2 linked regions of the Kitasatospora sp. NBC_00315 genome follow. The protein of the gene in region 2 interacts with the protein of the main gene of each other region in a pairwise test. Links are inferred from orthologs where the notes say so. Each region holds a gene or a part of one and is shown on either strand. Other genes may lie near its edges. The genes, in order: OG823_RS31010 and OG823_RS26145.

Region 1 (3,081 bases), 1.1 Mb from region 2 along the record:
CGCCGTGTCGAGCAGGGCGGCCAGCAGGCGCGAGCCGAGGCCCGTCCCCTGCCGCTCCGGGCGTACGCAGAGGTTGTGCAGCAGCCCGGCCGCGGGATGGCCGGGCTCCGCCGGCAGCCGGCGCAGGGCGACGCACCCGTCGGGACCGGCCGACGGCGGACCGGGGACGAGGAGGAACTGGCCGACCGCGGCCCGGTAGTCGGCGGCCGTGCGCACCCGCAGTTCACCGGAGCGCATGAACGGCTCGGACAGTGCGTGCAGCGCCGCCGCGTCCGCCCCGGTCGCGGGCCGGACGGGCGCCGTGCCGAGGGTCGCGAGGCGGACCGGCGCGGTGGTGGCGGTCGCCGGACGGAGGGGAGCCTGCGCCACGCTCCGCCTCACGCGCTCACGGCCCGTCGCGCGGGCGCCATCGGGACCACCAGCGGAGTGCCGGTCTGCGGATCCTCGATCACCTGGCAGGGAAGGTCGAAGACCCGCTCGACCAGTTCGGCGGTGACGATCTCGGCCGGCGCTCCCTCGGCGACCACCGCGCCGTCGCGCATCGCGATCAGGTGGGTGGCGTACCGGGCGGCCTGGTTGAGGTCGTGCAGGACGGCCACCAGGGTGCGGCCCTGCTCCTCGTGCAGGCGTGCGCAGAGGTCCAACACCTCGACCTGGTGCGCGATGTCCAGGAAGGTGGTGGGTTCGTCGAGCAGCAGCAGCGGGGTCTGCTGGGCGATCGCCATGGCCAGCCAGACCCGCTGGCGCTGCCCGCCCGAGAGCTCGTCCACGTACCGCTCGGCCAGCTCCTCCACGTCGGTGGCGGCCATCGACTCGGCGACCACCCGCTCGTCCTCGCGGGACCACTGGCGCAGCAGGCCCTGGTGCGGGTAACGGCCCCGGGCGACCAGGTCCGCGACGGTGATGCCGTCCGGTGCGGCCGAGCTCTGCGGCAGCAGGCCGAGCCGGCGGGCCAGTTCCCTGGCGGGAAGGCCGCTGATCTGCTCGCCGTCCAGCAGCACCCGGCCGGCGGCGGGCCTGAGCAGCCGGGCGAAGGCGCGCAGCAGGGTGGACTTCCCGCAGGCGTTGGGGCCGACGATGACGGTGAACGACCCGTCGGGGATGCCGACGGAGAGATCCGTGGTGATCGCCCGGTCGCCGTAGCGCAGCGCGACGCCCTCGGCGGTCAGCCGGTCGGTCGTGGCGCCGCCCGTGGCTCTGCTCGCGGCGCCGGTCGTAACACCGGCCGTGGCACCGGCCGTTGAATCGGTCGGCCGGTCGGGCGACGGCGAGGGCCGGGTCGGCCGGGCGGCACTCACCGGCCCTCCAGCAGCCGGTCCGTGCCGACCACGACCGCGCACTTGCCGGCGGCCCACTCCAGGGCCTCCAGGTGCCGCTGCTCGGAGAAGTCCGCGACCGCGTCGCCGACCACGAAGGCCTGGACGTCCCGGCTCCAGGCGTCGCAGGCCGTCATCAGGACGCCGATGTGCGCGTAGACGCCGACCAGCACCAGCTGGTCGCGCCCGGCCGCCGCCAGCTGCTCCGCCAGGTCGGTGCGGACGAACGCGCTGTACTTCCACTTGGTCAGCATGACGTCCCCGTCGGCCGGGGCCACCACGGCGGGGACGCCCCGGGCGTGGTCGTCGTCCGGCAGGCCGGGGCCCCAGAAGTCCTGTTGCAGCCCGCGCTCCTCGGGGCTCTGGCCGCCGCGCTGGTGCGAGTAGACCACCGGTACGCCGGCCGGGCGGGCCCAGGCCAGCAGCCGGGCGGTGTTGGCCAGCGCGGGGGCCAGCGGCGGGGCGTCGGGAGCGAACGCGTCCAGGAAGTAGTTCTGCAGGTCGTGGACGAGCAGCACGGCGCGGGCCGGGTCGACCTGCCAGGGCACGCGCGGTTCGGGGAACCGTTCGGGGCCGGGCAGCGGGTACGGGGCGATGCGGGGCAGGGCCATGGCGGTGTGGAGTCCTTCGGGCGGCCGGGGGCGAACCGGTGGCGGGCGGTGCACTGCTGGGGCGCCGACGGTGGTTCCCGTCCGGGGAGCGACGGGAGCCCCCGGCGGCAGGGCCGGTCGGCTGCGGCTCAGTCGGCGGTGGAGCGCAGGTCCTTCTTGCTGACCTTGCCGATGCCGGTACGGGGGAAGGCGGAGACGAACTCGATCCGGTCGGGCACCTTGTAGTCGGCGAGCCCGGCGGTCCGGACGAAGGCCCTGAGCTCGACCGGGCGCGGACGCGGGGCCTGCGGCCGCAGGATCACGTACGCGCAGCTGCGCTCGCCCAGGTACGGGTCGGGGGTGGCGACGACGGCCACGTCGTGCACGGCGGGGTGGGCCAGCAGGACGTTCTCGACCTCCTCGGCGGCCACCTTCTCGCCGCCGCGGTTGATCTGGTCCTTGGCCCGGCCCTCGACCACCAGGTGCCCGGTCGGGGTGCGGCGCACGACGTCCCCGGTGCGGTAGAAGCCGTCCGGGGTGAAGGCCAGCCGGTTGTGCTCCGGCGCGTTCCAGTACCCGCGGATGGTGTAGGGCCCCCGGGTGAGCAGGTGGCCGGTTCCGCCGTCCGGCAGGTCGTTGTCCTCCTCGTCGACCACGCGGACCTCGTCGTCGGGGGAGATCGGCCGGCCCTGGGTGGTCAGCACGGTCTCCTCCGGGTCGTCCGGGCGCGTGTAGTTGACCAGTCCCTCGGCCATGCCGAACACCTGCTGGAGCCGGCAGTCCAGCGCCGGGCCGATCCTGCGGGCGGCCTCCGCGCTGAGCTTGGCGCCGCCGACCTGGAGCAACTCCAGGCTGGACAGGTCCAGTTCACTGTTCGGCGCGGCGTCCGCCCAGGCCAGCGCGAGCGGCGGTACGAGACCGGTGAGGGTGACCCGCTCCCGGGCGATCAGCCGGAAGGCCGTCCCGGGGCTCGGATCCGGGGCGAGCACGACCCGTCCGCCGGCATACAGGGTGCCCAGGGTGCCGGGTGAGCTGAGCGGGAAGTTGTGCGCGGCCGGCAGCGCGCACAGGTAGACCGTCGCGGGGGAGAGTTCGCAGATCCGCGCCGACTCCCGGACGCTGTAGAGGTAGTCGTCGTGGGCGCGCGGGATCAGCTTCGGCAGGCCGGTGCTTCC
Region 2 (3,098 bases):
CTCGATACCGGGGGCGACCTCGGCCTGCTCGGCGCTCTGCCCGGCGGTGGGGTCGATGCCGAAGATCCGCTCGCGGAAGTTGCTGTTGCGGAACTCCAGCGACTCCATCAGCTGCCCGACCGCCTCACGGTCGAACGCGGCGCGCTGCAGGTCGGCGACGCCGAGCGGGAGTTCGACGTCGCGGACCAGCTCGGTGAGCACCCGGTTGCGCTTGACCGAGTCGAGGTGCTCGCGGAGCTTCTCGCCGATCTTGCCCTTGACCTGGTCCGCGTTGGCGACGAGTTCGTCGAAGGAGCCGAACTGGTTGACCCACTTCGCGGCCGTCTTCTCGCCGACCCCGGGGATGCCGGGGAGGTTGTCCGACGGATCGCCGCGCAGGGCGGCCAGATCCGGGTACTGGGCGGGGGTGACGCCGTACTTCTCGGCGACCTTCTCGGGCGTGTAGCGGGTGAGCTCGGAGACGCCCTTGGTGGGGTAGAGCACGGTGACCCGCTCGGTGACCAGCTGGAGCGAATCCCGGTCACCGGTGACGATGTCGACGTCGAAACCCTCGGCCGCGGCGGCGGTGGCGAGGGTGGCGATGATGTCGTCGGCCTCGAAGTTCTCCACCGTCATCCGGGGGACGTTCATCGCGTCGAGCAGTTCGCCGATCAGCCCGATCTGGCTCTTGAACTCGTCCGGCGTCTTGGCCCGGTTGGCCTTGTAGTCGGGGAACTCGGCCGAACGGAACGTCTTGCGGGAGAGGTCGAAGGCGACCGCGAGGTGGGTCGGCTGCTCGTCGCGCACCGTGTTGGCGAGCATCGAGGCGAAGCCGTACACCGCGTTGGTGGGCTGACCGGTGGAGGTGTTGAAGTTCTCCACGGGCAGCGCGTAGAAGGCCCGGTAGGCCATCGAATGCCCGTCGAGCAGCATCAGCCGGGGCCGGGGGCCGGTCCCGTCGCCACCCGTCGCGCCCTTGCCCGTACTCTGCGTAGCCACGTCAACGTCCCGTTCCTGCCGATTCCACTGCCGGTGACCGATCCTATGGCCCGCCGCCGACAACGGACGCGAGGACGGCGGCGGGCCCGGACGGCGGTGCGCCGCGCCACCGCCGGGCGCGGCCGCTACTCCCGGGTAGCGCGGTCGTACGATCACAGCAGCACGCTCATGAAGACGTGACCCCTGACCGGCAGGAGCTCCCATGACCGACGCGGCCCCCACCGACGCGGCCCCCGTCCTGGACGTCCCGCAGGACGTCCTGGACCACTTCGCCAAGCTCGGCGTCGACCCCTCCACCTTCTCCGGCGGCCATCTCGGCGACCGGCTCGGCATCAAGGTCGTCGAGGCCTCCGGGGACCGCGTGGTCGGCACCATGCCGGTGGAGGGCAACCAGCAGCCGTACGGCCTGCTGCACGGCGGCGCCTCGGCGGCGCTGGCCGAGACGCTCGGTTCGATCGGCGCGATGCTGCACGCCGGGCCCGGCCGCTACGCGGTCGGGGTGGACCTCAACGCCACCCACCACCGCTCGGCGACCTCGGGAACGGTCACCGGCGTGGCCACCGCGGTCTTCAAGGGCCGCACGGCCGCGACCTACGAGATCGCGATCACCGACGACACCGGACGGCGGATCACCAGCTGCCGGCTCACCTGCATGCTGCGCGACCTGTAGGACGGCTCCCGGCCCACCGGCCGCCGGACCAACGATCGTGCTCCGCCCCCTTGTTCGATCAAGGCGTTTGACAACTGTCCCCGCCGGGCAGGCCCTTGGTCCAGACGAGGGGGCGGCGGCATGTCCGGCACGGAGTGCGAGCACGGAGGGGCGCGACGTGCTGCCCGCCCGGCCGGCCCCGGGCCGACGGGGCGTCAACCCGCCCTGTTCGCGGCCTTTCCGGCGGCCGGTACGGGACACCGGGCGACCGGCTCCGGCCCACCGGCCGACGCACCGCCAACCCTGCTTCCGCACCCCGCGCGGGACGTCCGGTTCACGTACGTCGGCGCGGTCCGCGAGGCGACCGGGCCCGGCAGCGGCTCCACCCCGCGCACCCCGGCGGGAACCGGCACAGGCACCGGCACCGGCACCGGCACCGGCGGCCACCCGTACCGGATCACCGGCATCGGGCGGCCGCACGCCGCCCTCCCCGACGGGACGGCCGACCCTCCCGCGACCGCGGTGACACCGCGGCGGCCGGTGGAGCCGAAGACCCGGTACACGGCCGCCGACCGCGCGGCGGCGCCCGCGGATGCGGAACGTCCTTTCCTGGATGTAACGCTGCGTAACACGGACGCAATTCAGACCCCGCATCGAATCCCGGGCGAGGCGTATGCGCTCGATCCGTCGGCCGACCTGCGCCTTCCCCACCCTTCGTCCGGTATCCGGACACCTGTGTCCGGGTCCATCACGGCGGACGGTGATGACCGATAGTCGAACACACCAGTAGTCACCTGCGGTTCTGGGCCTTACATCGGAACCGGGGCGGGCCGCCCCCTGCGCAGCAACGGATCGATCGCGCCAGAACGGACCGGATTCTGAGACAGATGATCACTGTGCTCATAACAAGAGAATCACAGCCTGCCCGGACCCCTCCACGAGCCGCCCAACGGCATCTAGAGTCACGGCCAGTCACCGCGCCACCCAACTGGGCCCGGCTCAGCGCGCGACCCGGCACCCGCCACCTCTGGCGGGGCGCCTCCTGACCGAAGGAGTCCCTCGTGCGTCATCGTTCAGCGCTTGTCGTGAGCATCGCCGTCATCGGAGCGCTCAGCCTCTCCGCCTGCGGCGCCCGCGACGCGAAGAAGGGCGGCGACGCCGCAGGCGGGGGATCCACCACCGTCACCATCGGCGTGGACGCCCCCCTCACCGGAGACCTCTCCGCGCTCGGCCTCGGCATCAAGAACTCCGTCGACCTCGCCATCAAGCAGGCCAACGAGAAGAACGAGGTGCCCGGCGTCAAGTTCCAGATCAAGGCCCTGGACGACACCGCCAAGCCCGCTCCCGGCCAGCAGAACGCCACCCAGCTGGTTGCCGACAACAACGTGATCGGCGTCGTCGGCCCGCTGAACTCCAGCGTCGCCCAGTCGATGCAGCAGATCTTCAACGACGCCAACCTCGTCGAGATCTC

What was found.
Region 1: the proteins of OG823_RS26145 (region 2) and OG823_RS31010 interact in binary tests that used the Escherichia coli proteins (3 or more experiments, as listed by UniProt). The link is inferred for Kitasatospora sp. NBC_00315 from one-to-one orthologs.

What each region holds. Positions count from the first base shown.
Region 1 is NZ_CP108025.1:7,393,667-7,396,747, forward strand. The notes cover bases 112-2,878. They hold OG823_RS31010 (isochorismatase family protein), read right to left. Parts: upstream 1,928-2,878; coding sequence 1,295-1,927; downstream 112-1,294. Other genes in these bases: OG823_RS31000 (GNAT family N-acetyltransferase), read right to left, coding at 112-369; OG823_RS31005 (ABC transporter ATP-binding protein), read right to left, coding at 378-1,169; OG823_RS31015 ((2,3-dihydroxybenzoyl)adenylate synthase), read right to left, coding at 2,056-2,878. Also shown: more of OG823_RS31000, read right to left, coding at 1-111; more of OG823_RS31015, read right to left, coding at 2,879-3,081. UniProt on the Escherichia coli protein: Involved in the biosynthesis of the siderophore enterobactin (enterochelin), which is a macrocyclic trimeric lactone of N-(2,3-dihydroxybenzoyl)-serine.
Region 2 is NZ_CP108025.1:6,266,886-6,269,983, reverse strand. What follows is about bases 131-2,914. They hold OG823_RS26145 (PaaI family thioesterase), read left to right. Parts: upstream 131-1,180; coding sequence 1,181-1,648; downstream 1,649-2,914. Other genes in these bases: OG823_RS26135 (branched-chain amino acid ABC transporter substrate-binding protein), read left to right, coding at 2,689-2,914; OG823_RS26140 (hypothetical protein), read left to right, coding at 1,769-2,401; polA (DNA polymerase I), read right to left, coding at 131-912. In the rest of the region: more of polA, read right to left, coding at 1-130; more of OG823_RS26135, read left to right, coding at 2,915-3,098. UniProt on the Escherichia coli protein: Required for optimal enterobactin synthesis. Acts as a proofreading enzyme that prevents EntB misacylation by hydrolyzing the thioester bound existing between EntB and wrongly charged molecules.